2 regions of the Chitinophaga sp. 9-1-y genome follow, and region 2 is predicted to be linked to the other one. Evidence: riboswitches for the same ligand, from Rfam matches in the RefSeq annotation. Region 2 holds a riboswitch; the other holds the start of a gene.
The links. Region 2 has a riboswitch for S-adenosylmethionine ahead of AC5ZC7_RS09405 (aminotransferase class V-fold PLP-dependent enzyme). Riboswitches for the same ligand answer to the same signal wherever they lie in the genome.

Region 1 (16,403 bases), 1.4 Mb from region 2:
ACTGTTATTCCAAAAGTAAAGAACGTTGACGCACTAAAACGCGTATATTAGAAAGGATGAATCACGCTGGCTGATTTCCGGCGGCTTATTATTAAAAAACAAATTATAATGGATATAGTCATTGTGGGTACGGGCAATGTGGCACATTGTTTCGGACATCTTTTAAAGATTCATGGGCACCAGGTAAAGCAGGTAGTGAGCAGGCAAAAGGCGCATGCGCAGGAGTTGGGAGAAATGTTGAATGCTGCCTGGACCGACGATTTGCAGGATATTAATATGGAGGCAGATATTTACCTGTTGGCGGTGAGCGATAGTGCTATTGCCGAACTGAATGACCAATTGCGCCTGGGGAAGCGTTTCGTGGCGCATACGGCAGGAGCAGTCCCGCTGGATGCTATTTCCAGGATTTCGTCGAATACCGGTGTCGTTTATCCGTTACAGTCTATCCGTAAGGAAATTAAAAGTTACCCACCTATCCCGGTGATGCTGGAGGCGAGCAACGATGATGTACTGCGGCGGTTACAGGCGTTGGCACAGAGTATTTCAGGGAGTGTAACGGTAACCACCTCCGCACAGCGGCTGAAGTATCATCTCACCGCGGTGCTTTGTAATAATTTCACCAATCACCTGATTGCCCAGGCGAAAGCCTACTGTGAAAAAGAGCAGCTGGATTTTACCTTGTTGCAGCCTATTATAAAAGAAACATTTGACCGCCTGGAGAAATTCCCGCCGGAAGCAGTACAAACAGGGCCGGCCTTGCGGCAGGATGAAATTACCATGAGCCTGCACCGCGACTTACTGGCTGGTAATGAATATTTGCAGTTAGTATACCAGGTGATGTCTGATGCGATTTATCAATTCCATAATAAGTAGAAATTACGAATTACAAATTATGAATTACGGATTGGTGAGGAGATCGTGAACGCGAGTGATAACATTTGCTAATATCTCCCCACAAATCCGTAATTCGTAATTTGTAATTCGTAATTCTTTACTTTTGGTCCCATGAACGTATTGGCTTTATTTAAATCTATCACCACATTTGTGCTGGATGTAGACGGCGTACTAACTGATGGTACCCTGCAATTGTTGCCGGGTGGAGAGATGTCGCGCAGAATGAATATCAAAGATGGTTACGCCCTGCAACTGGCCGTAAAAAAAGGCTACCGGGTGGTTATCATCTCCGGAGGAAAATCAGAAAGCGTAGTAAGCAGGTTACAGGGACTTGGCATTAAAGATATTTATACCGGCATACATGATAAGCAGGAGAAACTGCAGGATTATGTATTTGAAAATGATCTGCGCTGGGACGAATTACTTTATATGGGAGATGATATACCGGATTATCTGCCCATGCAATTGGTGGGATTACCTACTTGCCCGGCCGATGCTGCCCAGGAAATTAAAAGTATTTCAAAGTATGTATCCCCTTTGCCCGGAGGCCACGGCTGCGTAAGGGAAGTAATGGAAAAAGTGTTGAAACTGAACGGACATTGGCTCATGGATGAAGGCATTGCATCGAAATAATAAAAGAGAAAACTATGAAGCTCTGGGCTGCATTTTTTAAACTAATCAGGTACCCGAATCTGATATATATTGGCCTTACCCAGTTTTTACTGCAATACTGCGTAGTGGAACCCGTGTTGCGCAGCTCTGGAGAAGAGCCGTCGCTGCCCGTTCCGCAATTTGTATTACTGAGTTTGTCTACCATCCTGGTAGCGGCTGCCGGCTATATTATCAACGACTATTTCGATATCAACATTGATATTGTGAATAAACCGGATAAAATGGTGCTGGACAAAATCATCAGCCGGCGCTGGGCCATGGCCTGGCATACCCTGCTGAATATGGCCGGCGTATCCCTTGGTTTTATGGTGGCCTTTAAAACGGGGCAGTTCTATTTAGGTTTTACCCAGGTTATTTGTTCCCTCTTACTCTGGTTTTATTCTACTTCGTTCAAACGGCAGGTGTTGATTGGCAACGTGGTTATTTCCCTGCTGACAGCGCTCGCGGTAGTAGTGGTAGGATTTTACGAGAAACAGATCTACCATAGTTTTGAAGCCATTATGTCGGCTACCGGCCGAAAGCTGATACAGATTATCGGCGTATATGCGTTGTTTGCTTTTTTAATTTCCATGGTCAGGGAAATTGTGAAAGACCTGGAAGATATGATGGGCGACAGCAAAGATGGTTGCCGCACGCTACCTATTGCCTGGGGCGTACTGGCGGCCAAACGCTTCTGCAATATACTGCTGCTGGCACTGGTCATTATCATACTGGCAGTGGAAATCAGGGTATGGATATTGGGCTGGTATATAGCGATTGCTTACCTGTTGTTATTTGTACAGGTACCTTGTGGATATATTTATTTGCAACTGAAGAAGGCACACTTGCCGGAGCACTATCATAAGGTAAGTACCTTCGTGAAAGTAGTGATGCTGACCGGTATTTTGTCTATGATATTTTTTAAAATTTATTTATAGAGATGTATAAAGGGAAACCCGTTATTCTAGCCTCGCAGTCGCCCCGTAGAAAGCAGTTGTTGGAGCAGGCCGGCATTCCTTTCGAGGTGAAAGTAGTAGAAACCGCCGAAACCTTTCCTCCGGAACTGGCTATACCAGATATCCCGGTGTATATAGCCCGGCAGAAAGCGGCCGCAGTAAGTCATCTTTGTGCGCCTTCCGACATTATCATTGCCGCAGATACAGTAGTAGTATTGGATAATAATATTATTGGCAAGCCGAAAGACCGGCAGGATGCCATTGATATTCTTGCCCGCCTCAGTGGACGTGAACATCGTGTAGTCACTGGCGTTATTATACAGGATGGGGCAAAGGAAGTGACTTTCTCCAAAATTACGTCGGTACATTTTAAGCCACTGAACCTGGAGCAGCTGACGTATTACGTAGATCAATACAAACCTTTCGATAAAGCCGGCGCTTATGCCATACAGGAATGGATTGGCGCAGTGGGAATAGACAGCATTAACGGCTGCTTTTACAATGTAATGGGGCTGCCGGTGAGCAAGGTAGTGGAAGAACTGGAAAACTTTTAGTAATAAGAACGGCGCTGTGATCAGCGCCGTTTTTACGATTGGTTTTTGCTTATTTACATTTCTTTATTCCAATACCAGAATATTCACATCTTTATTTTTCAGCCAGCCTGCTTCTCTCAGCTTCTGCAGGTTAATAGTGCCTACCACATAACGCCATTCGCTGGATTCATATTTTTCAGAGATATTGAAGAACTCTGCCAGGTCTACCTGGTCTGGTGTTTTATAGCGCAGGTATACTTTCAGATTTACATCATTGGTAAAGCTGGGCTGATTGTTTTGTTTAATCTTTTTATACTCGTAGCGATAGTTGTATAACAGGGCCGAAATATCGGACAGTACAGCGCTACCGGTAGCGGTACCACCGGCGCCTTTACCCACAAAGAATTGTTTGTCGGTGAAAGCACTTTCCAGCAGGATGCCGTTATATTCATTGTATACATCGTAGAGCAGGTTATGCTCCTTGATCAGGTGTGGCAGTACGTAAGAGAATACGTGTCCGTTCTGACGGCGGCATTGTGCAATGAGTTTGATGGTACAATTGCGTTGTTTGGCGAATTGTATATCAAAATCATTCAGGTGGTGAATACCGAAGTTGAATACTTCTTCCGGTTTTACGAAAGTACCAAAGGCATGGAGGAGGAGGATCACAATTTTAAATTTCGGATCATATCCTTCAATGTCGAGGGTAGGGTCAGTTTCGGCAAAACCCAGGTCCTGTGCTTGTTGCAGGGCGGTTTGGAAGCTGAGGTTTTCTTCAAATATTTTGGTAAGAATATAATTCGTAGAGCCGTTACAGATACCTTCTACTGCATTGAGCAGGTCGTTATCATAATATTCTTCCAGGTTGCGGATAATGGGAATACTGGCGCAGCTGGAGGCTTCATACAGGAACGGTACTTTGTTCTCTGCCTGTAATTGATACAGGGCAGGGAGGTTTTCAGCGATCATTCTTTTGCTGGCGCTTACCACCGCTTTGCCGTTACGCAGGGCGGTGCTCACAATTTCAAAGGCTGCTTCGGTTTCATTGATCAGTTCTACTACAACGTCAATGGTAGGATCTTCCAGGATTTCATTTTTATCGGTAGTAAAATAACTGCTATCGATAGGTCTTGATTTATTAGGGTCTTTAATACAGATTTTTTTGATCCGTGCATTAATACCTTTTGTTCTGTTCAAAACTTCATAGAGTCCTTGTCCTACGACGCCGAATCCGAAAATACCTAAATTGATGATCTTATTTTCCATACTTTTTTTTGAGCTTGCAGCCTTCAGCAATTAGTCTTTAACGATGCAGAGATGATCAGTTTCTGAAAGTCAAAGTGGTGGTTAATCACTAAGGGCTTTATTGTAAAACAGTAATTTGCTTGCCAGCCGGATGATTTAGTTTATCCAGCGCTTGTTTCAGGTCGTTGATCAGGTCTTCGGCATCTTCAATGCCTACTGATAAACGGATACAGGAGTCCTGTAAGCCTGTTCTTTTCCGGAATTCCTCCGGTATGTTTCTATGCGTCATGGTGGCCGGATGGGCCAGCATGCTTTTCACGCCGCCAAAGCTTTCTGCCAGTTTAAATAACTTGGTAGCGTTTACGATGCGGATCGCATTTTTGATATTGTCGCTTTTCAGGGAAAAGCTTACCAGTGCGCCGTAATTTTTCTGTTGTTTACGGGCAATGTGATGATTTTTATGCGTAGCCAGTCCTGGGTAAAACACTTTATCTACCGCCGGATGTGCGGCCAGCCAGTTAGCGATAGCGTTGGCGTTGGCGCATTGTTTTTCCAGCCGCAGGTATAAGGTTTCTATGCCGCGGATGGTGAGCCATGCTTCAAATGGACTGAGTATACTACCGGAAATATTCTGGTTGTACCGGATCTGGTCTGCCAGTACTTTGCTGTTCACCACCACCAGTCCGGCAATCACATCGCTGTGACCGGAAAGGTATTTGGAGGCGCTGTGGATAACGATATCCGCACCCAGGGTAATAGGTTGTTGTAACAGTGGGGTGCTGAAAGTATTGTCTACTACCAGCAGGATATTATGTTGTTTGGCAATTTTGCTGATAGACTTAATATCAGAAATGCGTAATGTTGGATTGGTAGGGGATTCCAGCCAGATGATTTTGGTATTGGGTGTAATAGCAGCCAATACTTTGTCGATGTTACTGGTATCTACGAAATTAACTTTGATGCCGAAGCGTTCAAACATGTGGTTAAAGATCTGGAAGATGCCGCCGTAGGTGTCTTCCACCGCCATGATTTCATCGCCGGACTTTAACAGCTTCAGTACCGCATCAATAGCCGACATACCACTGGCGAACGCAAACCCGGCAAACCCTTCTTCCAGGTTGCAGATGAGGTCTTCCAGCACCTTTCTCGTGGGATTGTTTGCCCTCGAAAATTCAAAGCCTTTATTGATGCCCGGTGATTCCTGCACAAAGGTGGATGTTTGATAGATAGGCACGGAGATGGCGCCTGTCAGTTCGTCTACCGGAATGCTATGAATCAGTTGTGTAGCTGTTTTCATGTTATAAATTATTTTTAATGATGTTCAATATGCACAATAATCTGCTGCAACTTTATCATTAAAGATCAACTTAAACAACAACAAATCCATGAAAAGGGGGTGGAGAGGGCATAAAAAAAGCTCTCCCGTGTGTTGGAAGAGCTTTCTTAGAAAGTTATATATATCTGTGAAGTATTATCTCTGCCAACTTATCTTTCCCACAACAGTGTTGTGGGCAGGAATTAGCACCTTTTTCCTGATCATATAATCAGGAAAGGTTGCTAAGGCATCGCAGGGCCAAGTCCCTCCGCCTTTCTGGATAAGTGATGTGTAAGAACTGGCGCAAAGGTAATGTCACTTTCATCAGATTTCCAAATTGAAGTTTGAATTTATTTATTAAACGATGTTTTATTACCTTTAGCTGATACTATTTTGTATCCAACCATATCTTTATGTTTGTTAACCCGTTGCTCTCAGAAGAGCTATTCCAGTACATCTGGGCGTTCCGGCTGTTTAAGCAGGATCACCTGGTGACTACCGGTGGAGAACCGGTACAGATTTTATATCCCGGACTACATAATCATCACGGTGGTCCTGATTTTTCTGCTGCAAAAATCAGGATTGGTGCCACTTTATGGGTAGGACAGGTGGAGCTGCACCTGCGTACATCCGATTGGTTCCGGCATAAGCATCAGCATAATCCGCAGTACGGGCGGGTCATTCTGCACGTGGTATTTGTGCATGACATGCCGGCCGACCGTATTCCGGGGGTACCCTGCCTGGAACTGCAACAGCATATTCCCAAACTGCTGTTACAGCGTTACGAGCAGTTGCGGCAACTGGCACCTTTTGTTCCCTGTGCGGCTTACGTTGCTACTGTTCCGCCGCTTACCTGGCTAAGCTGGAAAGAGCGGCTGCTGGCCGAACGATGGGAGCGGAAGTTAGGGGTGTTGCGGGCCTGGCTGCAAAGCAGTCAATCCAACTGGGAAGAAGTGTGTTATTGGGCAGTGGCGCAGAGTTATGGGATGCCGGTTAATGGGGTACCTATGCTGGAAGTGGCACAATCGCTTTCTTATACGGTGCTGATGCGGCACCGGCAGGAGCGGTTGCAGCTGGAAGCCCTGCTGTTTGGGCAGGCGGGTATGTTAGACTATGCGCCGGCAGACCAGTATGCCGCACAATTACAGGGAATTTATGGGCATTTGCGGCATAAATATGGGCTTAGTCCTATCGCCGCCTATCACTGGAACTGGCTGCGGATGCGTCCGGCGGCCTTTCCTACGATGCGGCTGGCTGCTTTTGCGGCCTTGTTGGAACACAGTCCCCGCCTGTTTTCCCGGATACTCGATGCCAATGATGTAACCGCACTGGAGCAGCTATTCTTCGTGCAGCCGTCGGCGTACTGGCATACCCATTACCGGTTTGGGCAGGTAGCAAAGCATACGCAGCTGCCGGGAAAACAGGCCATACACAGCATCCTGATTAATACCGTACTGCCTTTGCTATTCCTGTATGGACAGCAGAAGCAACTGAAATATTACCAGGAAAAGGCCCTGCATTTCCTGGAGCAGCTACCACCGGAAAGAAACCGTATCACGGAAGAATGGGAGCAATTGGGCGTAACACAGGAAAGCGCGATGGAGTCACAGGCATTGTTGCAGCTGAAGCAATACTATTGTGATGAGAAGCGGTGCCTGCATTGCGCGGTGGGGATAAAAATTATAGGGGGGATGTAGAAAGAATTACGAATTACGAATTACGAATTACGAATTACGGAGTTGTGGGTAGATTATAGTGGATAGTCTTCGCTGATATCTACCCACAACTCCGTAATTCGTAATTCGTAATTCGTAATTCTTGATTCAAGGTTCTTTCTCCTTACCAATTAAAAGTAACATCCTGCACCATATCAGGGTGTACGCTTTGTGCTACCGGGCAGGTATGTGCAGCTCTTTCGAGGATGGTTTTTTCCTTGTCGCCCAGGTTATGGCCGGCGGGGAAATCAAATACGATGGTTACGCCGGTAATACGACGGGGCTCTGTACCCATGATTTTCAGTACACTTACTTTGGTGCCTTCAATGGGCCAGTTGTTTTCCATGGCTTTGATACCCATAATGGAGAGCATGCAGGAGCCCAGTGCTGTGGCTACCAGGTCGGTTGGGGAAAACCTTTCTCCCTTCCCTTTATTATCTACTGGTGCGTCTGTTTCAATTACAGTGCCGGAGCGGAGATGGGTAGCGGTAGTGCGTAATTCCCCGTTATAGATGATAGATGCCGTTTGCATATTGATTCTTTTTATGATCTGACAGTAAAATTAAAGGTATTTTGAGGATAAGTGCAAGATGGAAAGTGTGGGGTGCTGTTAAACTAAAAAAAAATTAGCTACGTTTGTAATATATACATAACAATACCTTTGTTCAAGCGTTTACTTATTATAATAATAGCCCACTGTGAAAAAAATATACTTAATCCTGTTTTTGGCAATGATATCCGGCGGCTTGTTTGCACAATCCACTACCAATACCACTTCCACGCAACAAAGCAAGAAAAGTGATAAGGAAAAGCGTAAGCTGAAGAAAATCTCTATTTTCCGTGAGCAGGAAGAAGGAGAGAACGTTTTTCAGCGTGACTTTTCGGTAGGTGGCAGGGTCAACACCGATGGCTGGACCGGTTTCGTGGAAATGGGCTATCGCAAGAGCAGAAAGAAGGTCACTTATTTCCAGTTTGATTTTTCGGAGAAGAAGAGTAATAAGGAGGTGAAGAAAAGCAGTGCTTACTTTACCCAGCGGCCTTATATATTTGGTAAACAGAATAATTTTTACCAGGCTAAGCTGGGCGTGGGTCAGCGTTATATGATTGGTGGAAAAGCCAACAAAAACGGGGTAGAAGTAGACCTGATCTACTATGGTGGCTTATCTGTAGGGTTATTGAAGCCTTACTACCTGAACCTGGCAATTGATGGAGATAATAAAGACGTAAAATATGACCCCTCCAATCCGGAACAATTCCTGACTGTGGCTAATATTAATGGCGCCGGTGGTTTTGGCAAGGGCTGGAATAACCTGACTGTAGTACCGGGTTTGCACGCCAAATTGGGGATGCGCTTCGACTGGGCGCACTTTAACGAGGTGGTAAGTGCCCTGGAAGTGGGGATGAATGCGGAGGTATATACCAAAAAAATCCCAATTATGGTGGTATACAATGGGTTGGACTATAATAAACAGTTCTTTTTTGGCGGATATATAAGCCTTCAATTCGGGAAGCGCTGGAATAAGAGATAAGTGTTAACTTTGCTTTTCTAAAGAAAGGAATAAGCGATGCAAGAACTACCCGTAATAGCCGCCGAACCGGCTACAACAAGAGTAAAAAAGCCTGATTGGCTGCGCGTTAAATTACCGATAGGCGAGAACTATAAGCAGGTGAGGAACCTGGTAGATACCCATAAATTACATACGATCTGTGAAAGCGGTAACTGCCCTAATATGGGAGAGTGCTGGGGAGCTGGTACGGCCACTTTCATGATCCTGGGAAATATCTGTACCCGCAGTTGCGGCTTTTGTGCCGTAGCTACCGGCCGCCCGGAAGCCGTAGATTTTGATGAACCTCAGCGTGTGGCAGAAGCCATTTACCTCATGAAAGTAAAACATGCGGTGATCACTTCTGTTGACAGAGACGAGCTGAAAGACGGTGGTTCTATCATCTGGGCAAATACCATCAACGCGGTAAGGGCCTTAAACCCCGACACTACCATGGAAACCCTGATCCCCGATTTTCGCGGTCAATGGGAAAATCTCCAGCGTATCATTGATGTGGCGCCTGAAATTGTATCACATAACCTGGAAACCGTAGAACGTTTAACCAAACAGGTAAGGATACAAGCCAAATATCACCGCAGCCTGGAAGTGATTCGTCGCCTTAAAGAAGGTGGTATGCGTACCAAAAGCGGTATCATGCTCGGCCTGGGTGAAACCAAGGAAGAAGTAGTACAAGCCATGCAAGACCTGTACGACAACGGTTGTGATGTAGTCACACTGGGTCAGTACCTGCAGCCTACTCCTAAGCACCTGCCGGTAGCACGCTTTGTACATCCCGATGAATTTGCAGAACTGCGCGAAATTGGATATAACATGGGACTGGACTACGTAGAGTCCGGACCGTTAGTTAGGTCCTCTTATCACGCAGAAAAACATATTGTTAGCGGTCGAAATAAAGGATGACCGGAACTGATTTTCATGTAATTGTTAAAATCCACCCGAAAGGGTGGATTTTTGTTTTCATAACGTTATCTTAGCGCCCGAATTACTTTTACCTAACAACAAAATGTTTGTTGTCTAACCTACTTCTCAGTTATACGTTGTTTTCAAATACCTGGAATCAAAACCCGGATGCGTGCAGCTAACGTTTCAGATCCTTTTGAATAAGCAACTTTTTTAATCAACCTACCTGTTTACTGTAGCTATTACAGCTTAACATGTTTTGCAGTAATAAATAATATTGTTGCGTAGTGAAGCACTACCTGACAAAAAAAGAATATTAATGCCTAGCTATTAGCAGTTAGCTGTTAGCCATTCGCTAAAAGCCAGCTGCTAATAGCTAACTGCTAAAAGCTAACTGCTAGCAGCATACTGGTATTATTTTCTTTCGATTGGTACAATGATGAACTGAATGTCAAAAGCCTTTTATGAAAAGAGCATTTTATTTGTTAGCTGTGTCCTGCGGATTGTTAATAGCACCGCAGTTATTTTCACAGTCATCTTCGGACTCCCTGTTAACCAGCGCTACCCTGCAGGAATGTATCCGGTATGCTATTTCGCATCAGCCGGTCATCCGCCAGTCGTTGATTGATGAGGCAATTACCGATAGAACCGTGAAGAGTAAGCTGGCCGACTGGTATCCGCAGATCAACCTGGATTACAACATCCAGCACTACCTGAAAATACCGACCTCTATTTTAGGTGGGAATCCTATTCAGGCCGGTGTAGCCAATTCTTCTGCCGCACTGTTTGGGTTAAATCAAAACATCTTTACCCGCGACCTCTTACTGGCCAGTAATACGGCAAAGGATGTACGAAAACAAAGCCAGCAAACCACTGCCCGCAACCAGATAGACCTGGTAGCGAATGTTAGCAAAGCGTACTATGATGTACTCCTCACCACCGAACAAATCAAGGTGCTGAGTGAAGATATCACCCGCCTGGAACGCAGCCTGAAAGATGCGAACAACCAGTATGCCAGCGGATTGGTGGATAAAACAGACGCCAAACGCGCTACCATTTCCCTGAATAATGCCCGCGCCCAGCAAAAGTCCGCGCGTGAACTGCTTACCGCCAAACAGGCGTATCTCAAAGACTTAATGGGATATCCTGCTACTGCCGGTGATGTGCCGCTCACCTCCGATTCTTCTGTCGTAGCTGCACAGGTAACCGGTGATGATACCTTACAGGTGGCCGACTATAAAAGCCGTATTGAATACCAATTGCTGCAAACACAGGAAAGCCTGCTACAGGCCAATCTGAAATATAATAAATGGAGCTTTCTGCCTACCGTATCGGCATTTATTAACTATTCCTTCGCTTATCAGAATGCGGAATTCAGCAAGTTATATAGTCATGATTATCCCAACTCATTGCTGGGATTGAAATTATCCTTACCCATTTTCCAGGGAGGAAAACGGATCCATAACATCCGTATGGCAGAACTGCAACTACAGCGTACACAGTGGGACTACGCCGCATTGAGAAGTCAGATTAACTCCCAATATGTACAGGCGATGGCCACGTACAAGAGTAATTACAACGACTATCTCACCCTGAAAGAAAATGTGCAGATGGCAAAGGATGTATACGATATGTTACAGTTACAATATAAAGAAGGTATCAAAACGTATCTCGATGTCATTGTGTCTGAAACAGACTTGCGGAGTGCGCAACTGAATTACTACAATTCTATGTACCAGGTGCTGTCCAGCAGGATAGACCTGCAAAAAGCATTAGGAACCTTAACAGCTAATTATTAAATGGTAACCGGAACGGATATGAAAAAAATGAACAACATTATCTTAATCAGCGCTGCCAGTATCCTGGGCTTATCGGCCTGCAGTGGTCCTGCTAAAAAAACGGCGCCTGTGATGCCCCCTACACCGGTGAATATTACGGAAGCAACTGTAGCACCGGCCGTTTACTACGATAAGTATCCCGCTACAGTGGTAGCTATTAACCAGGTGGAACTGCGTTCCCAGGTGGCCGGGTTTATTACGGGCATCTTTTTCAAAGAAGGAGAAATTGTGCAGAAGGGAAAAACATTGTATGAAATAGATCGCCGTAAATATGAAGCCGCCGTTCTTTCGGCACAGGCCAATGTGGCCAGTGCAAAAGCGAGCTTTGAAAGAGCAAAGAAAGATGACGATCGCTATCAGCGCCTGGCCGACCAGGATGCGGTAGCCCGACAGATACTCGATAACGCCAAAGCTACACTCGAAACTTCCCGTAGCCAGCTGGCCGCCACCGAAGCTAACCTGGCAGCGGTACGTACCGACCTGGATTACTCTCTCATCAAAGCACCGTTTACCGGACGCATTGGTATTTCCCAGGTGAAACTGGGCGCACAGGTGAGCCCTGGTAGCACCCTGCTGAATACCATCTCCAGTGAAAATCCTATAGCAGTGGATATTGTAGTAACAGAAAATGATATCCCCCGCTTTGCAGCGATGCAGGGCAAAGGTAACGGCAACGATAGTACGTTTAGGCTGCAATTGTCCGATGGTACGGCCTATGTGCATGCCGGTAAAATACTTGCCATCGACCGTGGAGTAGACAATCAAACCGCTACCATCCGCGTGCGTATTGAATTCAATAACCCGGACGATAAGCTGAAAGATGGCATGAGCTGTGTTTTACGCGTACTCAATGACCAGTCCGGCGAAAGACTGATCATCCCTTATAAAGCAGTGACCGAGCAAATGGGCGAATACTTTGTATTTGTAGCCAAAGATTCTGTGGCTGCCCAACAGAAAGTACACCTGGGACCAAAAATCGGTGATAAAATAGTGATCATGGACGGCGTACAGGCAGGTGATAAGGTCATTATTGAAGGCTTCCAGCGCTTACGCGATGGTGGCAAAATACAGATAGGAATACCAGCCGCACCACAAGGCGCGCCTGCGAAGAAATAGTTTATCAGTAGAATCAACAGCGAAGATCATGATTGCAGATACTTTTATAAAACGACCCGTAACGGCCATAGTGATATCTATTGTGCTGGTGCTGGTGGGAATATTGGCGATGATGAACCTGGCCGTGGGCCAGTATCCGGAGATCTCACCCCCCACCGTACAGGTAACCGGTACCTACACCGGTGCAGATGCACAAACGGTGGAACAAACCGTGGCCACCCCGGTGGAAGTGCAGGTGAATGGTACGCCAGGTATGACTTACATCAATACCAACAATACCAGTAGCGGACAAATGAGTATGACGGTTAACTTTGAAGTAGGTACCGACATCAATATTGCCGCCCTGGATGTGCAGAACCGTGTGGGTATTGCACAACCTACCCTGCCGCAGGAAGTGCAGCGTTTAGGCTTAACCGTTAGAAAACGTAACCCCAGTATCCTGATGCTGGTGGCACTGTACTCACCCAAAGGCACACACGATATTACCTTCCTCGATAACTACACCAACGTATATGTAAAAGATGCGTTGCTGAGAGCAAAAGGAGTAGGGGATATCTTCACCCGTGCGGATGATTTCAGTATGCGCATCTGGTTGAAACCCGATAAGCTGGCTGAAATGGGCGTTACCGCAGACGATATCCGCGCTGCGCTGGCAGAACAAAACGCGCAGATTACCGCCGGATCTGTTGGTGCGCCGCCACAACAAACCGGGCAAACATTTGAGTATAACATCTTTACAAAAGGACGTTTATCCACACCGGAAGAATTCGGCAATATCGTGGTGAAAACCCGTCCGTCTGATGGAACGCTCGTATACCTGAAAGATGTAGCCCGCGTGCAGTTAGGTAAATTTAACTATGCAGGTAATAACTATGTGGATGGTAAACGTGCCGCTTACCTGCTCGTGTACCAGGCGCCGGGTAGTAACGCGCTGGAAACAGCCGCGAATGTAACCGCCGCCATGGAAGAACTGAAAAAACAGTTCCCGAAAGATGTGGAATATGTAGTGCCGTTTGAGTCGGTATCTGTGGTAAAAGTATCTATTGAAGAAGTAGTGCATACCCTGGTAGAAGCCCTGATACTGGTGGTAATTGTGGTATTCCTGTTCCTGCAGAGCTGGCGCGCTACCCTGATTCCTATCCTGGCTATCCCGGTATCTATTATCGCTACGTTCATCTTCTTCATCCCGCTTGGCTTTACCATCAACACCCTGACCTTGTTTGGGTTTGTACTCGCCATTGGTATTGTGGTGGATGATGCCATTGTGGTGGTGGAAGCGGTGCAACATAATATTGACCATGAGAAAATGACGCCCAGGGATGCTACGGCGCAGGCCATGAAAGAAATTTCCGGCCCCGTGATCGCGATTGCGTTGATTCTCGCTGCGGTGTTTGTGCCGGTAGGATTTATACCAGGCATCGTAGGCCGTTTGTACCAACAGTTTGCTATCACAATTGCCATTTCCGTAATGATCTCTGCTTTTGTGGCATTGTCATTAACACCGGCCTTGTGTATCCTGTTGCTGAAGCCCATGCACCTGGATAAGGATTCAAAAGGGCTGAACAAGTTCTTCTTTAAATTTAACCGTTGGTTCGGACATACCACTTCCCGTTATTCTATAGGGGTGAAGAAAAGTATCCGTTACTTCCGTTTTGCAGTGGTGATCCTGATCTGCATTTTCGTAGGTACGATGATGTTATTCAAGGCCAAGCCTACCGGCTTTATTCCTACAGAAGATGAGGGTCGTTTGATTATCACTTTCGACTTACCGGAATCGTCCTCTACAGAGCGTACGGTAGGAGTGATGTCGCAAATGATGAAGGACCTGCAAGCAACGCCGGGTATTGCGCACTATGCAGCATTGGGCGGTTTGAATGCGGTGAGCTTTGCCTCTAAATCCAACAGTGGTACCATTTTCTGCTCCCTGAAGCCATGGGCAGAACGTAAGGCAGATTCGCTGCAGATTACCGCGTTAGTGGCTACCGTAAAGAAAAAGCTGAGTAAGTATAAAGAAGCCAATGTGGTGGTAATACAGCCACCGGCTATCCCGGGGCTAGGTCAAACAGCCGGTTTCTCTTTTGTATTGCAACAAAGAGGCGCCGGGGAAATCAAAGCCTTTGAAGGGGTATTGCAGAACTTCCTGGCTGCTGCCAACAAGCGGCCGGAAATAGCGCAGGCTTTTTCCTTCTTCACCGCGCGTACACCAGGCTACCAGCTGGATATAGACCGTGAGAAGGCAAAGAAAATGGGCGTGAAAATATCAGATATTGCGTCTGCCCTGCAAACGTATATGGGTAGTGCTTATATCAATGACTTCACCATTTACGGGCGTAACTTCCGCGTGGTAACCCAGGCGGATTCTACTTACCGGGGAGATATTAAAAACCTGAACCAGTTATTTGTACGCAACAGTGCCGGGTCTATGGTGCCCATCAGTGCGCTTACTTCTTATAAAGTGATAGAAACAGCGCCGGTGATTTCTCACTATAACCTGTTCCGCTCTGCGGAAGTCAACGGTGGACCAGCGCCAGGATATAGTAGTGGTGATGCTATCAATGCGCTGAAGGAAGTAGCAGCGGAAACGTTACCAGACGGATATGGTTATGAGTTCTCCGGTTTGAGCCGTGAGGAATTATTATCAGGTTCCAAGACGGTATACATCTTTGCCCTCTCTATCATCTTTGTGTTCCTGTTCCTGGCAGCTTTGTATGAAAGCTGGTCCGTACCCTTCTCGGTACTGCTGGCGGTCCCTATTGGCGCCTTTGGTGCCATCCTTGTGCTTACCTTCCTGCCTAAGCTGAGTAATAACGTATATGCACAGATTGGTTTGATTACGTTGATTGGTTTATCGGCCAAAAACGCCATCCTGATTGTGGAGTTTGCGAAAGAGCGGGTAGACAGGGGGATGGACCTGGTAACGGCGGCAGTAGAAGCAGCGAAGCTCCGTTTACGGCCTATCATCATGACGTCTATGGCTTTCCTGTTAGGTATCCTGCCGCTGGTGTTTTCTTCCGGTGCAGGTGCGGAAGCGCGTAAAACCATGGGTTGGACCGTATTAGGTGGTATGTTTACGGCTACCTTCCTGGCCATCTTTATTGTGCCGGTATTGTATGTGGTGATTACCCGCCTGGCGTATGGTAAAGAGAAGCTACGTAAAATGAAAGAGAACTACCAGTCAGTACCTGAGCATGATATACAGGGAAAACTGTAGGCAAAAAAGAAGGGTTTATAATTATATATAAGCAGGGAGGCGTTGCGCAAGCGGCGCCTTTCCTGTTTTTATTCCGGCAGGATGCGTTTTCCGTCTTTGTCGAAATGCCTTGTTAACTGCCATTCGGTGTCGCCTACCATATACATGGTGCCGGCTACCACGGCGCCTACAGTGATGTACAGGAACCAATCGGTTTGGCTGTCGAATAGCAGGGCACAGGCCAGCCCGGCGGCCAGCAGTATAATGCCGATCCGTTTGGAAATACCGGCGGCATATTCATTGGCGGAATGCCACATTTCCAGTGTTTTGGTAGACAGGACACTGCGGTAGCCATACCAGGATTTGGTCGTTTTCGGTGGAAAACGGTGAATAACATATCCCATGAGGAAAAATAGTACGCCGGCGAAGATAGCAGCGTTGCAGTAGGTGGAATGGAGGAAACGCAACAACATGGTCCGGGGCTT
Region 2 (16,403 bases):
AGCTATGTGTTGCTAAGTATTTTTTTTAGTGTCACATTATTTGTAACGGGTATTTTTGAAATCGCTTTTGCGCTCAGCAACCGCTCGTCCCATACGGGTTGGGGATGGTCGCTGGCTTCCGGGATGGTAGATGTGGTGATAGGTGGTATCCTGATTGGCTATCCCGCTATCAGTATGGCGGTACTCCCGTTGTTCCTGGCTTTCTGGTTTATGTTCAAGGGGATCAGCCTCATTGGCTTTTCTATTCAGCTGCAAACCGAAAGAATCCCCAACTGGGGCTGGTTGCTGGTGGGAGGAATTCTTTTAATTATCATTGCCATCGTTATACTCGATAACCCGGCCCTGGGTGTTGCCGCCATCCTCGGACTCATGGCCACCGCCTTCTGGGCTACCGGTGTACTCAGCATTGCTTTCGCTTTCCGGCTAAGACAAGTAAAGAAAGAGCATAAAGCGTAAAGCAGAAAGCAAAAAGCTATTGGGGCGAATGATCAAAGCGTATATAATTCCGCAATGGTCATTCGCCCCAATAGCTTTTTGCTTTCTGCTTTACGCTTTATGCTTTTTTTGATATATTCGATTTATCATAATCTAATCTCTTCCGATGAAACGCAACAAAATCTATGCTATCGCAGCCATGTTACTATGTGGCGGGATACAGCAGGGAGCAGCACAAACGACGTCTAAATATGACCAACATGAGGCGTTTGCTCCATTGTTTTACCCGGCCCCTGGTAATGAATTCCGCAGTGCCGGCGGACAACCAGGCCCAAAATACTGGCAAAATGGTGCCGATTACAAGTTAGACGTAACCCTGGATACTTTACAACACCGGATCAGTGGTACCGTGGTTATTACCTATAAAAACAACAGCCCGGATCAACTACCCTTTTTATGGTTGCAGCTGGATCAGAATATATACCGGGAAGACTCCCGTGGGTCCGCTACCGTAGCCGTTTCCGGCGATCGATTCGCGAATAAAACTTACACCCAGGGCTTTGAGCTTAAAACAGTTAGCCTCATCAGTAACGGCAAAACCATCGCCGCCAACTACCTGGTGAACGATACCCGCATGCAGATTAAACTGGCCGATGCCATGAAATCGGGCACCTCACTGCAGATCAAAATCGAATACGCTTACACCGTTCCGGAATATGGTACCGACCGTACCTCCCGTTTACGCACCGCTAACGGATGGATATACGAAATTGCGCAATGGTATCCACGTATGGCTGTATATGACGACATTCTCGGATGGAATAATATTCCCTACATGGGCGCTTCAGAGTTTTACCTGGAGTATGGCAACTTCGATTATAATATTACCGCTCCTGCCAACATGGTGCTGAGTGGCTCCGGTCAACTGGTGAATGAAGCACAGGTGTTAACGCCGAAGGAAATCAGCCGCCTGGCGAAAGCACGCAACAGTGATGAAACCGTGTTTATCCGCGACAGCTCTGAAATTAATACCGGCACCGCAAAAGGTAACCGCACCTGGCATTTCGTATGCCAGAACTCCCGCGACGTAGCCTGGGGCGCTTCTGCCGCCTTTATCTGGGATGCTGCCCGTATTAATTTACCCGGTGGAAAGAAATCCCTGGCGATGTCACTCTACCCGGTAGAAGTTGCCGGCAACAGCGCCTGGGGCAGATCCACCGAATTTGTAAAAGGCTGTATCGAACACTACTCTAAACAGTGGTACGTATATACTTACCCGGTAGCTACCAACGTAGCAGGTACGGTAGGAGGGATGGAATATCCCGGTATCGTGTTCTGCTCCTGGAAATCCACTAAAGGAGGCCTGTGGGGCGTAACCGATCACGAATTCGGCCACAACTGGTTCCCGATGATCGTTGGCTCCAACGAACGTAAATATGCCTGGATGGATGAAGGCTTCAACACCTTCATCAATGGTATCTCTACGGCTGCATTCAACAAAGGAGAATTCAAAGTGCCACAGCCGGCACAGCGAATTGCACCAATGTTGTTCTCCAATAAAGCAGAATCTATTTTAAATACCCCCGATGTACTCGACATGGGCTACCTCGGCATCGCCGCTTACTTCAAACCCGGTATGGGACTGAGCTTGCTCCGCGATCAAATCCTCGGACCAGAACGTTTTGATTACGCTTTCCGTGAATACATTAAACGCTGGGCATTTAAGCACCCTACGCCATGGGACTTTTTCCGTACCATGGAAAATGCTTCCGGTGAAGACCTGGCCTGGTTCTGGCGGGGTTGGTTCTTTAACACCTGGAAACTGGATCAGGGTGTGAAAGGGGTACAATACGTAAAAGGTGATCCGGCACAAGGTGCTATGATTACCGTCCAGAACCTGGAACAATTGCCAATGCCGGTAGTAATTGCCATCAAAGACGTAAATGGTAAATCAGATACCGTACGCCTCCCGGTTGAAGTATGGCAACGTGGTTCCTCCTGGACATTCCACTACCCGTCTACCGTTAAACTCAGCAGCGTACTGATTGATCCATTGGGTAACTTCCCGGATATCAATCCTTCCAATAACAACTGGAAAGCGGATGCCGGTCAGCCGGTACCTGCCGGTACTACGGCCACGACTATACTGAAAAAGTACATTGATGCCATTGGCGGCGCCGATAAACTGAAAGCCGTAAAAGACGTTGCGCTGCTCGAAGAGGGGGAAGTAGCCGGCACAGCATTGGAATTTACCATGAAACACAAACAACCCGATAAGGCATTAGTGCAGGTATTTATTCCTATCGCAAATCTGACGGCTATGAAGCTGGTGATAAATGGTAATAATATCACCATGATGAACGCCGGAAAGGAAATGCCGCTTTCCGCAACAGAGAAAGCGATCCAGAAAGATAAATACCTGCTGTTTCCTGAACTTTACTTTGCAGCACCGGAGTACAATGCCAAGCTGGAACTGGCACCGGTAACGGAAGATGTGAATGGTTCCCCTGCCTATGTGGTGAACATTGCAACCCCCAGTGGTGCATTATTTCGTAACTATTACGATGCTAAAACAGGCCTGAAAGTACGCGCAGTAACACTCGCCGGACAAGAAGGCGGTGGCACAGAAGGTACCGTCGATTACAGCGATTATCGCGAAGTAAGTGGTATCCAGTTTCCATTCAAAATGGAGACCAACATGGGCGGATATAATACTAACCTGCGACTGAAAACTGCTACCGTTAACGGCGGGTTAAGCGACGATCAGTTTAAGTAAGCAGAAAGCTTAAAGCAGAAAGCAAAAAGCGATTGGAGCGAATGATGACGGCGAATATTACATTCGCTTTAGTTCATTCGCTCCAATCGCTTTTTGCTTTCTGCTTTAAGCTTTCTGCTTCTTTATATATCTTCGTCCCACTTAACGACGAGATGCATATGAAACAACTTCGGCCAGTCATGTTTGTGGGTACCGCTTCCGACGTGGGAAAGAGCGTGATTACCGCCGGGTTTTGCCGTATTTTCAGGCAGGATGGATATACGCCGGCCCCTTTCAAGGCGCAGAATATGTCGCTCAACAGCTATGCTACACCCGATGGACTGGAAATAGGCCGTGCACAGGCCGTTCAGGCAGAAGCAGCGGGTGTTCCTGCTCATACAGATATGAACCCGGTGCTACTGAAGCCTACCAGCGATCAGCGCGCGCAATTGGTTTTACATGGCAAACCTGCCGGTACCCAGTCAGCCTGGGAATATTTTATGGAGAAGGATAAGCACGCCTTATTTGAAGAAGTAAAACAATCCTTTAACCGGCTTGCCGGACGCTATAATCCTATTGTGATGGAAGGCGCCGGTAGTATCTCTGAACTCAATCTCCGGAACCGCGATATCACGAACATGCGTATCGCCCTACACGCAGGCGCTGCTGTATACCTCATTGCAGATATTGACCGCGGCGGTATTTTCGGTAGCGTATATGGTACCATCGCGCTGTTACCACCGGAAGAAAAAGCACTGATCAAAGGTATCATCATCAACAAATTCCGCGGCGATATCCGCCTGTTTGAAGACGGGCGCAAACAGCTGGAAAGCCTCACCGGTGTACCGGTTACAGGTGTGCTGCCCTATTATCACGATATCCATATTGAAGAAGAAGATTCCGTAGCCGGCTCGCTGAAGCATAAACAGCACATGGCCGGTCGCATCAATATTGCCGTAGTTTTATTGCGGCATATGTCTAACTTTACGGACTTCAACGCGCTGGAGAAAGACGGGCGCGTCCACATTTTTTATACCGATAATCCCGCTGAAATTACCGCTGCTGATATTATTATCATTCCCGGCAGTAAAAACACCATCAGCGATTTAGTGGCCATTAAAAATAATGGTACCGCGGCCGCTATAACGGAAGCGTATAAACGAAATAAAGTAGTCATCGGTATTTGTGGTGGCTACCAGATGATGGGTGAGGAGATAGCGGATCCGTTCGGCGTAGAAGGCCCTGTGGGCAGCATTCCCGGGCTGGGATTATTACCGGTAACCACCGTCCTTACCCGTGAAAAAACGACACAACAACGTAGCTTCCGCTACCGGGGGAAAGAAAAAATTTGCGAAGGATATGAAATTCATATGGGAGAAACTACTGCCCGGCAGCCTGCTCCGCTCAATGAACTGACCACTGGCGCCACCGATGGCTATTTCCTTCATTCCAGGTGCTGGGGTACTTATTTGCATGGGATCCTCGATAACGATATTATTGTCAGCGATCTGTTGGCACAATGTGGTAAACCCGCAGCAGTAAAGGAATTTGACTATAAAAGTTTCAAAGAAGAACAATATAACAAACTGGCCACACATATTCGTGAACATCTTGACATTTCAGCTGTTTATAAGGCACTGGAATTATAATATTAGGATCTTATGATACAAGGACACGGCGACGATGGCTACCTGTTTGACCAACCCGTTAAAGCGGACTTCAGCTCTAATGTGTGGTATGGTGGTCTGCAGGCAGGACTGAAAACTCATCTTGGCAATAAGATTGGTGGCATAGATCATTATCCCGATGCGGGGGCCCAAAAATTGCAGGGCATGCTGGAAAAGCAGGCAGGCCTTCCCGCAGGCAGCATCCTGGTCACTAATGGCGGCACGGAAGCGATTTACCTGGTAGCACAGGCTTTTGCCGGTGCTACGGTGACCATCGTTGCACCTACCTTCGCAGAATATGCGGATGCCTGCAAACTGTACCGTCACCAGGTACAATACCTGTTGTGGGATAAACTAACGCCGGATACCAGCTTCAATACAGATATGGTTTTTCTTTGCAACCCCAACAATCCAACGGGGCAGGCGTTGGATGATCATGCTTTGCAAAACCTGGTTCAACGGAATAAACACACCATATTTGTTATCGATGAAGCCTATATAGAATTTACGTTGGCTACGGCTACTATGCTGCCATACTTGCACCGCTTACCTAATGTACTGGTGCTCCGTTCGCTCACAAAAAGCTGCTGTATTCCCGGTTTACGCCTGGGGTATATTGCCGGCAGAAAGCAGCTGCTGGACCGTGTACGTGCCTACAGAATGCCCTGGTCAGTCAACAGCCTGGCGCTGGAAGCGGGCTATTACATCCTGGAACATCCAACACAATTTGCTTTATCAAAAGAATCCTTATTACAGGATACCTTTCATTTCTGGGAAGGTATCCGTAAAATGCCGGAGTTTAAGGTATCGCGTACGCATACACATTTTTTTCTGTTCGAAACACTGACAGGAACCGCGGCTTCGCTGAAAGCATGGCTGATGGAAAACCATGGTATCCTTATCCGGGATGCCTCTAATTTTTACGGACTGGAACAGGGACATTGCCGCGTGGCCTGTCAAAGTTCCGCCGATAATACATTACTGATTACCGCATTGCGCCAATGGAGCCTGTATTAAAATTCGTATTGCCGTTACTGTTAGGATATGCCGCTGATTTATTACTGGGAGATCCACGTAGCTGGCCTCACCCGGTAAAGCTGTATGGTACACTGATCCGCAAAGGTACCCAATGGCTGAACAGGGGAGCTGCCCGTTTTTGGAAGGGCGCTTTACTCACGATTCTCTTGTGTACCGCCGCTTTTTGTTTTTTCTACTTTACCCAACGGGGGCTGGAACAATGGCCAGTGGCCTGGTACGCTTTCAGCAGCATTTTTGTGTTCTTTGCACTGGCTAATAAAAGCCTGTTGCAGGAAGGTAAAGCAGTATTCGATATCCTGCACAAAAATGGGGTAGAAGCAGGGCGTGAGCGACTATCATGGATTGTAGGCCGCGACACGGCGCAGTTATCACCACAGCAAATTCGTATAGCCGTACTGGAATCTATGTCAGAAAACCTGAGCGACGGCGTAATAGCGCCGCTTTGCTTTTATGCGATACTCGGTTTACCCGGGATGATGTTGTATAAAATGATCAATACGCTTGATTCAATGATCGGCTATAAAAATGAGCAGTATCGGTATTTTGGCCGTTTCGCCGCCCGGCTCGATGACGTGGCAAATTATATCCCGGCACGCATCACCGCATTACTCATGATTTTATTGTACGGCAGCAGCCGTGCCTGGCATTTCATGATCCGCTATGGTTCAGCACATGCCAGCCCTAACTCCGCCTACCCGGAAGCCGCATTGGCAGGTATTCTCGACTGCCGCTTCGGCGGACCCAATACCTACGGAGGCGAGTTGGTACACAAACCTTTTATCGGCGAAAATGAAAGGGATATTGAGCACGAAGAATTCAGCAAAGTCATATATATCAACCATGCCGTTACTTTCGTTATGATTATTTGTATTGCATCCATAAAATATTACCTGCTTTGGCATGCCCAACAATAGTCCCGATACTATAACTTCGCGCCGGCGCTTTCCGCACACCTGTCAGGGGGATAGAATATAACCCGGTAAAATCCAAACGGCGTTTTATTACGGATATAGTAAGGAAGTGGTTAGGTCATGGTAAAGTTTTAATATGCACACGAAGCAAACGAAGATTAGTATTTTAAGTTGTGGTTGGCTGGGTAAGCCTTTGGCGCTTCATCTCCAGGAAGCAGGCTACCGGGTAAAGGGAGCCAGAACTTCTGCCGCCGGCGTGGCAGAACTCACCGCCCTGGGCCTGGAAGCCTATGAAGTTATTTTATCTACAGACGTTCTCACCGGCCCCGATGCGTTCTGGGACGCAGATATACTCATCATCAATATTCCTCCCCGCAAAGAAAGGGGGGCGGAAGCACATGTGGAAGAAATAGCCCTGTTGAGCAGTTTCCTGGAAACCACGCCCATCACCAAAGTAATATTCATTAGTTCTACTTCTGTATATGCGGATGTCAACGGACTAGTCACAGAGGAAAGCCAGGAGTTGCCTGAAACCCCAAATGGACTTGCTTTACGGGCTGCCGAAAAACAACTGCTCATGGCCACCCGCTTTGAAACGACCATCCTGCGTTTCGGGGGGCTGATTGGTTACGATCGCCTGCCCGATGCCAATCGTATCCGCGAGGGCAAACGGAACAATGAGCAACCTATGAATGTCATACACCGGGACGATTGTATTGGCGTTATCCAGGCCGTCATTGAAAAAGAAATCTGGGGAGAAGTGTTCAACGCTTGCGCCAGCGGACATCCGCAGCGATCCAACTATTATAAAGCCGCCGCACTGGCAATGGGGGTACCATTACCCCGCAAGCTACCAGCAGAAGAGCAGCCCTACAAAATAGTCAGTTCCCGTAAACTCAGGTATGCACTGCAATACCCCTTCAAGTATGATGATCCTTTAATGGTGTTCAATGAGGTGAAAGCATAAAGCGGAAAGCCGTTTTAGCGGATAATCAGAGCGGATTTTGTCTTTTTCAGGATTAGGCTGATTATACTGATTAGATCGATTTTATCTTTAAAGATTTAAAAGGAAAGGGGAGATAATAGCGGATATCCGCTGCTATCTCCCCTTTCCTTTCTTAATCAAAAAATAAAATCAGTATAATCAGCCTAATCCTGAAAAAGACAAAATCCGCTCTGATTATCCGCTAAAATAGCTTTTTGCTTTCCGCTTTATGCTTTCCGCTCAAAAAAATTTGTTTACATATATTAAAATCGCTATATTGTTATACTGCCTCACCAAGCCAACGGGAGGTACGCTTTAACCATTGAAAGATTATATCACCTAAACCTAATTAAAGCCGTGAATCTGCTGCTACTTAGCCTGTTTGCCCTGGCATTATGGCTGATGTTCTCCCTTTACCGGAGTCACAATCGCAAGAAGTCTGAATACTTGTTGCCCGTAAGATCTGCGAATATTGTAAAAATTCACAGTTACAAATCCTTTGGTATCATTGCCACTATCAGGTTTAAAGAGGATCTCACACCTCAGATAGGGGACCGGTTACACGAGGAAGGAAATATTTACCAGATAACGGGCGTCGTGACGCCGGATTCGCCCACTGAAAAACCAACAGATACGTGGGACTGCCGTTTGGTAAAAGTATAGGCATGGAATACCTGAAAATTTCATGGCTGCATCGCTTTGAAGATCAGCCAATATTCCTGTATAGTGAAATTGACAATCAGCGTTTTGAAAACCGGAAGATAGAAATCTATGAAGATGGAAGCTTCGGGATCGCCAATTGTAATTTTCATTTTGGCGGCACCGCGCTGTCAGACCTCGTAATGCCTGAAATAGCCGATATCAGCGGCGATAAACAATTTGTTCCTGAACTGATTACGCAGGCGGAATTTGAACTGATCTGGAATCAATATTATTATTTTTTGTCCTGACATAGCTGGTCCGTGATTTGCTGAAGATCTGGAAAAAGATCTTATGAACGCTTTCATGATTAAAACATCCGGAGGTCGCTTTTATGTAAAGCCCAGTTCCGCCGAACGCTTCCTGGTAGATGTAAATGGAGAGGAAGTTATGATGGAGAAAGATGAAGACGGATATGTACGTGCACCAGGCGCTACAGACAACGGCCATCGTTTCGAAATGGGTTTACTCAACAGTATCGCCGATCAGATTGCCATGCAAACAGCGTAAAAAATCCACAAAGCGTGGTTATGGATGTTCCGCAAAAGCCGACAGGTATTTATCAACGTACTGGTCCTTGGTTTTGCTTTTATACTGCATCACAAACCGCGGATGCTCCAATGGCACAATTGTTTTGAAGAATCGCTCCTGTGCATTTAATGCCTGCAGAAATGCTGCATTTTTTCCCGTACCCATACAGTAACAAACCTCACGACTGATATTCCATTCCAACTGCTCTTTTAAGCTACTCACAATAAAAGGATAGGCAGCTTTGGTGAGCGCGGCACTATCGTAATAATTATAATTCACTTCTTTCCCGCCAGCCTGTAATGCCGTAAATCCAAGCGGACAAATACTGCTGATATAAAAGTGTTGATAAAAGGGTTTTACGCCGCCATAGGCGTCTATTACATCATAAACAAATACGGAGGAGGGTTCATGGGTTTTCAGCCCTTTAATTTCGATACCACACTTATCCAGCATTCTTTTGGTATCGGTAAAGGGAACACCGGTGGAACCAGAGCCCAGTCGCCCGGGATTAATGCCCAGGATCAGCTGCCGGGGGCGTTGATCATCATAAAATTTTTTGTAAAACTGTGTCATGATATCCATAATGCCGGGGCCTTCCTTAAAAGGATTCATGACACGGATACCTGCCGGCAGTTTGCCCGGAAAATGCAGGTGGCTGTTGAATGCAATAATCTGATCGGCGATGGTCATGCCGCAATTTACACCATTTGATGATGGCGGGTAATTTTCTCCAGGATGTCTTCTTCCCGGTAAGGCTTCATGATGTAATCATTTAGGCCGGAGCGGAGGTACAGCGCAATATCATCTTCCAACACATTACCCGTAATGGCAATAATGGTCACGGCAGCCTTCTTTTTATCGGGTAATTCCCGGATCATGGCAGTCAGCATCAGGCCATCAATACCCGGTAAGTCGATGTCTGTCAGCACAAAATCAAAGGATTCCCGCTGGTATACTTCCAACGCCTCTTCGGCGGAAGAAACAATCAGGTAAGATGCCTGCATCCGGTCCAGCATAAGGGCCAGTAGCTTCTGATTCAGGATGCTGTCTTCTACCACTAACAATCTAATGCCCGCTGGAATAATGGGGCTTGCGGATGAACTGTTCACGGGGACAATAATTTTTTTGGTAGCAGGAGAGGGTGTTATCAACTGGTACCTGATTTCAAAATAGAATGTCGTGCCTTTCCCGGGAAGACTCTCTACATTGATTTTTCCTTTGTGAAGATCAATGATTTTCCTGGAAATATGTAATCCTAATCCACTGCCTTTATGATAATGATTATTTCCCTGGGAGAAAGCGTCGAACACCAAAGGTAATTCTTTATGGGAAATACCCGGCCCGGTATCTTTTACACTGACCTGCAACAAGTTATTCTCCCGCACATGCGCTGTTACTGTAACGCTGCCCTGTTCCGTAAATTTAATGGCGTTGGCCACCAGGTTAATCAGTACCTGTTTAAGCCGGAAGGCATCACCCATCACCAGCAGGGTGCTGGGAAAATAGATGTTCACGATTAAAGAAAGCGATTTCATTTCCGCCTGCACGGCCAGTGAATGACATACTTCTTCGATAGCAGTACGGGGCGCAAATTTTTCCTGTCGCAGTACCGGTTCTGCTGTTTCCATCCGCGTGTAATCCAGCACGTTATTCACTACCTGCAGCAGCAGGTCCGCCGAATGGCGTATAGCCGATACCGTTTCGGGCGTTTTATCCTGTTCCAGCAGGTAGGTAAAGCCCAGGATGGACTGTACCGGAGTACGGAGTTCATGGCTGATAGTGGCGGCAAAATCACTTTTCTGTTGCGCAAAGTGTTCGGCATCCTGCTTGGCTTTCAACAGGGCCAGCTCATACCGGTATAAGCGAATAAGACCATAAATGATAATGCCCGCCATTAGCAGGATTAAAGGAATTTCCCAGTAATTATGCTTATCCAGTTTATATAACGAATGGTCAATATCTTGTCCCAGTTGCAGGCGTCGTTTATCTGTTTCCTCCAGCATATGCTGCTTCAGCGCTGCCATTTGATGAAGCAGTTCTGTAAATAAGCGCTCATTGGCAATTACCAGCGCATATTCTTTCTGCTTCAGGTTATTATGGCTTTCTGCCGCCTTTTTGATAAACTTCGTATAGGCGTCCTGTATTCTTTGTAGCTGCTCTTTGGTAAATGCTTTGTTATTGGCAGGGGCATCATACTGCACAATTTTTACTTCCTTTTTTGTTTGCTGGATATTGGGCTTGTTGCTGATGGCATCTTTGATGCGGCCGAACAATTTTTTCCGGCCTTTGGTCTGCGCCGTTTCCGTAGTAATCAACGTATCGGCCTGCCGTATCGGCTGCGATATTTTGATATCGCCTAACTGCTGCATGGGCAGTGGTTGGTTGGCGGTATCCCATACCTGTGATAATTGTAACAGGGAATCTACGTATAGCCGTGTTTGTAAGAACAGTTGTGATTTCCGGGCTTTATCCGCGAGTAGGGCGTCCATCTGCCGTTCATCCTGCCGGGAGCTAACGGCGCTGTCCAGGTGCGCGGCAATCGCCTGCAGCTGACCTGCATAGATATTTAGATAATGTTTATCGTAGGTGAGCGTATAAATACGAAAATTGTTATCAGCGCCATATAACAACTGCATGGCCAGGTCAATATGACCGGCATCTGTTTTTGTGGCAACAAGGTCCTTCACAACAATACCTAACTGTTGAGATTCGCGTTTTCGTAAAAAGATGATCATAAAAAATGTCATCAGCACCAAAACCATTATCGTTAGTACAGTATAGCGTACAAAGGTTTTTTTCTCGTGGGTTCTATACATCGTGATATTAAAATTGGACGTTGGCTTCGTATTTCGTTATACGGCCCACGAAAATAAATGAATTTATTGGGCGTAACTAATGGATAATCAATGTAAAACAATGATATGGGTATTTGTACACTTCTGAATTATATATGTATTGTGGTAATTCATACATTATATTTTTTTATGTATTGAAAGATGGCTATACAGGTAGTCCCTGTTTTAGTTTCGGTATACAAGACAACTTTAAAGGGAACGAAGGCCTTTATTATTTTTTGTAGTATTGTTGCGATATAATTTTTCCCTGATGCACTATCTGAAAAGTTGTCTTACCTGTTTGCTCTTCCTTGCATTATCACCATTTGTTTACAGTCAATCAGTAAACCCGGATCCGCAGTATAAGTTTGTAACCGGCCCAAACGTATTGCAGGACCGTAATTTTTACCTGTTTACACTGTTGGAACGATTGCCCGACTTACCGTTATTGCTGTGTAAAGACAGCGTCCTTAAATCGCTGGCAGATACCTATAAACAGCGTATAACCCATCCCGTGGGTAAAGGGGAAAATGCCCCCGCACTTTTATTTTCGGATGCCGTTATTCAGCAAACTGGTGAGGCTCTTAACCGGTTGTTGCAACAACACCCTGCACCTTTTGGAAGGCTGCTGCAGGAAATGCGTGCCAGCGGGCTATTTGAACTACATGCCTCCGAAAGTGACGCCGGGCTGCTTACGGCTGCCTGGAAAGATGCCGCCGAAGGGGTTAACTATATCATTAACGCCTATACGAATGGCAGCGGTATGCGCTATCCCATGATTGACTCGGCAAGGTTTTATGTGCAGGCTCCTTCTTATAAAACCGCCGTACAACGAAGTATCACGCAAATAGGGAAGCAGCAGCAACAGGTTTATTTATTTTTCCAGCCATCCCTGGCATTGGCGCTGGACCTGCTCGTTCTCAATCGCCGCGACGAAGCCGGTCGCTATGAACCTATGTCTGCTACTAACGCAGAAGCATATACGCAAATAAAAAAAACGGACTGGACAAAGTATACCTATTCGGCCATGCTCATACTCGGCGCCAGCCCTGCAGGCAAAGAGGTGATCAGCGACGCGGGTAAAGGACGCTGCCGCGCCGGCGCAGAATTGTTCCGTAAAGGCCTGGCACCATTTATCATTGTTTCCGGCGGACATGTAAGACCGGTAGGCACCGCTTATGCAGAAGGGGTGGAGATGAAGAAATACCTGGTCAACGAACTGAAAATACCAGCAGACGCGGTAATGGTAGATCCTTACGCGAGACACACCACCACCAATGTGCGCAATGCCATCCGCATCGCGTGGAGAAGCGGCATCCCCGTTAATAAACGAATGTTGTGCGTGTCTGATGCCATGCACCTGGTATATGTAAACAGCCCGGTGTTTAAACAGCGTTGTACTACAGAACTGGGATATATGCCTGCGGCAGATATCCAGCAATCGGATCTCTATTTTTTGTCGTTCTTACCTGACCTCCGTTCCCTGCAGGCTAATCCGCTCGATCCATTAGATCCTTGATACGCGGGCTGCCGGGAGGTATTTATCTCCCATAAAAACTAAAGAAACAATAGTCTACTAATTTTGTAGGAAAATAAATTTGGTGGTTTGATTTTCTGCCTTATCTTTGCACCAGTTCTTTAAATAGCTTATCAAGAAAGGAGGAGGGACATGGCCCAACGATACCTTAGCAACCATCCCCCCGCTAAAAGCGGGGAGAAAGGTGCTGCATCCATCCCCGTTTTTAGCGGGGAAAGATAAGTCAGATACAAGTTTTGCAATACATTATTATATCTATATAATGATCAAACTCATCTGGCTCCAGGTGAGTTTTTTTATGCCCCTACCTTCCCGCGATACGCTCATTTAACGGACCTGTTTAATCAATTTTCATCAAACTAAAAATCAAAAACAGATGAGCACAATTACAGAATTAATCCATTCTATTCCCGTAGATCCCCGCACTGGCGCTATTGCAGTACCTATTTATCAAACGTCTACTTTTGTGCAGGACGCACCCGGTGTAAATAAAGGATACGACTATGCACGTTCCAATAATCCTACCCGCGAAACGGCAGAAAAAATTATCGCTCAACTGGAAGGAGGGGCCGCTGCATCCCTTTTTGGTAGCGGGTTGGCAGCCATTGATGCTGTCATTAAATTATTGAAATCCGGCGATGAAATTGTGGCGGTAGACGATATCTATGGCGGCGCTTTCCGCCTCTTTCATAAAGTATATGAGAAGTTTGGTATCCGCGTCACGTACGTTGATACTTCGGATACGCAGGCCGTATTCAATGCCATCACACCGGCTACCCGCCTGATATGGCTGGAAACGCCGACCAATCCTACGCTCAAGATCTCTGATATTGCCGCCATTGGCCGCATTGCCAAAGCACATAACTGTTTGTTCTGCGTGGATAATACTTTTGCGTCTCCTATCCTGCAAAAGCCGCTGGAACTGGGCGCAGACCTGGTGGTACACAGCGCTACCAAATATCTCGGCGGCCACAGTGACCTGATTGCCGGTGTGGTGGTCTCCAAAACAATACCGTTGGGAGAAGAAATTAAATTCTATCAAAATGCCACAGGGGCCATACTCGGGCCTTTCGACAGCTTTTTATTGATACGTGGTATTGAAACCCTGCACCTGCGCATTAAACAACATGGTATCAATGCACAGGCGCTGGCGGAATACCTGGAAGGTCATCCGGCAGTGGATAAAGTATATTATCCGGGCTTACCTTCCCATAAAGGTCATGAACTGGCGAAACGCCAGAGTAAAGGATTTGGAGGTATTATCTCCTTTACACTGAAAAATGATACTACGGAAGCCGCTACTGCTTTTGTAACGTCTACCCGCTACTTTAAGCTGGCAGAGAGCCTGGGAGGTATCAAAAGTTTATTATGCCATCCGGCTGCGATGACCCATAAATCTATTCCTGCTGAAAAGAGAAGGGCTGCGGGCGTAAGCGATAGCCTGATCCGCCTCTCCGTAGGACTGGAAGAAACCGTTGACCTGCTGGCAGATTTAGAACAGGCCTTTACGAAGCTGCCTGCGCCCGTCCACGCAGAAAGCGTGTTGTAAGCATGGCTGCTACATTATCGCCTGTAGCATTCAGGATAGTGGCCAGCGGATCTACCAGCGTGCCGATGATCATCAACGGAGGCAAGGCTTCTATAGGAAAGCCATAGATGCTCATCACGAGCAGCTCGCCAATGTAGCCGCCATTGGGAATACCGCCTTCCACAATGCTGGCTATAACGGTAACGCCCATCGCCATCGCAATCACCGTAGCGCTGTCGAAGCTTCTGCCAAACATACTGAATACAACCGCCATTTTTATAATAGAAGAAATACTGGAGCCATCTTTATGAAGGGTGGCGCCCAATGGTACCACCACATTACCAATATCTGCCGGTACCCCCATTTTGCTCACCGCTTCAAGATTAGCGGGTATGGTGGCTATGCTGCTACCCGTGCCCACAGCGGTGAGCGTAGGGATGATATTATTTTTCCAGAAGATTTTAATACCCGGAAGTCCCCCGGCTACAAACGCATAAAACGTGAAACCAAAAATGAAATAAACAATGCCGAAGCCATAGTAAATACCAAGTGATTGCGCGTAGGTGCCAAACAGTTGTGGGCCTACTGTGCCCACCTGGTAAGCAAAATAAGCACCCAACCCTACGGGGCCTATTTTCATAATAACACCCAGTACTTCTTTCATCACCTCATTACCGGAATGTAAAAAGTGCCGGAAAGCTTTGCCTGCCTCGCCTACACGCATAGCGGCAAATCCAACAAGACCGGAAAAAATGATGAAAGGCAACATGTTTTTGCGCGACAACAATTCATAAAACTCATTCACAGTGAGTAACCGGCTCAGTTGGTCGCCCCAGTTGCCCGGCTGCTCCAGGTGCAGGGTTTTAGACAATACTACCGGCTGATGAATCGGGAAAATCCATACTGTTACAATCGTCAGAAAAGCGGATACCAGGATGGTACTGAGAAATACCAATGACATGGTGCCTAATATTTTTCCCAGTTTATGCCCGGCCTCTATATGGGCCATGGCATTAGAAATACTGAAAAACACCAGTGGTATGATGACCGTAAATAACAGGTTCAAAAAAATATCACCGATTGGCTTAATAATAACTACCTTTTCCCTGAAAATCAGTCCTGCTATACTGCCGGCTATTATACCACCCAGCAGCCAAAACATGCTGCTGTAATTTTTAATAAATCCCATGAATGAAGTATATATTATACAAGATAACCAAATGTCACCGATCAGTGAACAATCAGACATGATTATTGTTTATGCTCATAGCAAAACCATCTGTTTATCATGAAAAGCTTGCTGCTCTGTTTGTTGCTGCCCTTTTTCCTGCAGGATCGCACCTACACCATAGGGGAGGTGATGCGCAATGCCCGGCAACTGCATAATGACAGCACCGCGGTACAAATTACCGGCTATGTGACCAAAAAACTGCGTGATAACAATTACCTCTTCGAAGATAAAACGGCGGAAATACAAGTAGCT

Region 1: another riboswitch for S-adenosylmethionine. It lies ahead of AC5ZC7_RS03845 (aminotransferase class I/II-fold pyridoxal phosphate-dependent enzyme); the one in region 2 lies ahead of AC5ZC7_RS09405 (aminotransferase class V-fold PLP-dependent enzyme).

Annotation. Positions count from the first base shown of each region.
Region 1 is NZ_CM197955.1:958,352-974,754, forward strand. Features, by position in the region: gene AC5ZC7_RS03820 (DUF2520 domain-containing protein) at 109-873, shown strand; gene AC5ZC7_RS03825 (KdsC family phosphatase) at 1,006-1,527, shown strand; gene AC5ZC7_RS03830 (UbiA family prenyltransferase) at 1,542-2,483, shown strand; gene AC5ZC7_RS03835 (Maf family nucleotide pyrophosphatase) at 2,486-3,055, shown strand; gene AC5ZC7_RS03840 (homoserine dehydrogenase) at 3,119-4,300, opposite strand; gene AC5ZC7_RS03845 (aminotransferase class I/II-fold pyridoxal phosphate-dependent enzyme) at 4,398-5,576, opposite strand; SAM riboswitch class I at 5,762-5,881, opposite strand; gene AC5ZC7_RS03850 (DUF2851 family protein) at 6,008-7,291, shown strand; gene AC5ZC7_RS03855 (OsmC family protein) at 7,434-7,841, opposite strand; gene AC5ZC7_RS03860 (hypothetical protein) at 8,008-8,838, shown strand; gene lipA (lipoyl synthase) at 8,875-9,774, shown strand; gene AC5ZC7_RS03870 (TolC family protein) at 10,239-11,573, shown strand; gene AC5ZC7_RS03875 (efflux RND transporter periplasmic adaptor subunit) at 11,592-12,728, shown strand; gene AC5ZC7_RS03880 (multidrug efflux RND transporter permease subunit) at 12,757-15,939, shown strand; gene AC5ZC7_RS03885 (SdpI family protein) at 16,008-16,391, opposite strand.
Region 2 is NZ_CM197955.1:2,347,350-2,363,752, forward strand. Features, by position in the region: gene AC5ZC7_RS09345 (DUF308 domain-containing protein) at 1-456, shown strand, start outside; gene AC5ZC7_RS09350 (M1 family aminopeptidase) at 602-3,211, shown strand; gene AC5ZC7_RS09355 (cobyric acid synthase) at 3,370-4,839, shown strand; gene AC5ZC7_RS09360 (aminotransferase class I/II-fold pyridoxal phosphate-dependent enzyme) at 4,852-5,874, shown strand; gene cbiB (adenosylcobinamide-phosphate synthase CbiB) at 5,859-6,809, shown strand; gene AC5ZC7_RS09370 (SDR family oxidoreductase) at 6,943-7,773, shown strand; gene AC5ZC7_RS09375 (hypothetical protein) at 8,149-8,454, shown strand; gene AC5ZC7_RS09380 (DUF6881 domain-containing protein) at 8,457-8,741, shown strand; gene AC5ZC7_RS09385 (hypothetical protein) at 8,785-9,000, shown strand; gene AC5ZC7_RS09390 (uracil-DNA glycosylase family protein) at 9,019-9,711, opposite strand; gene AC5ZC7_RS09395 (ATP-binding protein) at 9,720-11,768, opposite strand; gene AC5ZC7_RS09400 (ElyC/SanA/YdcF family protein) at 12,127-13,374, shown strand; SAM riboswitch class I at 13,500-13,617, shown strand; gene AC5ZC7_RS09405 (aminotransferase class V-fold PLP-dependent enzyme) at 13,769-14,941, shown strand; gene AC5ZC7_RS09410 (cation:dicarboxylate symporter family transporter) at 14,898-16,082, opposite strand; gene AC5ZC7_RS09415 (NirD/YgiW/YdeI family stress tolerance protein) at 16,209-16,403, shown strand, end outside.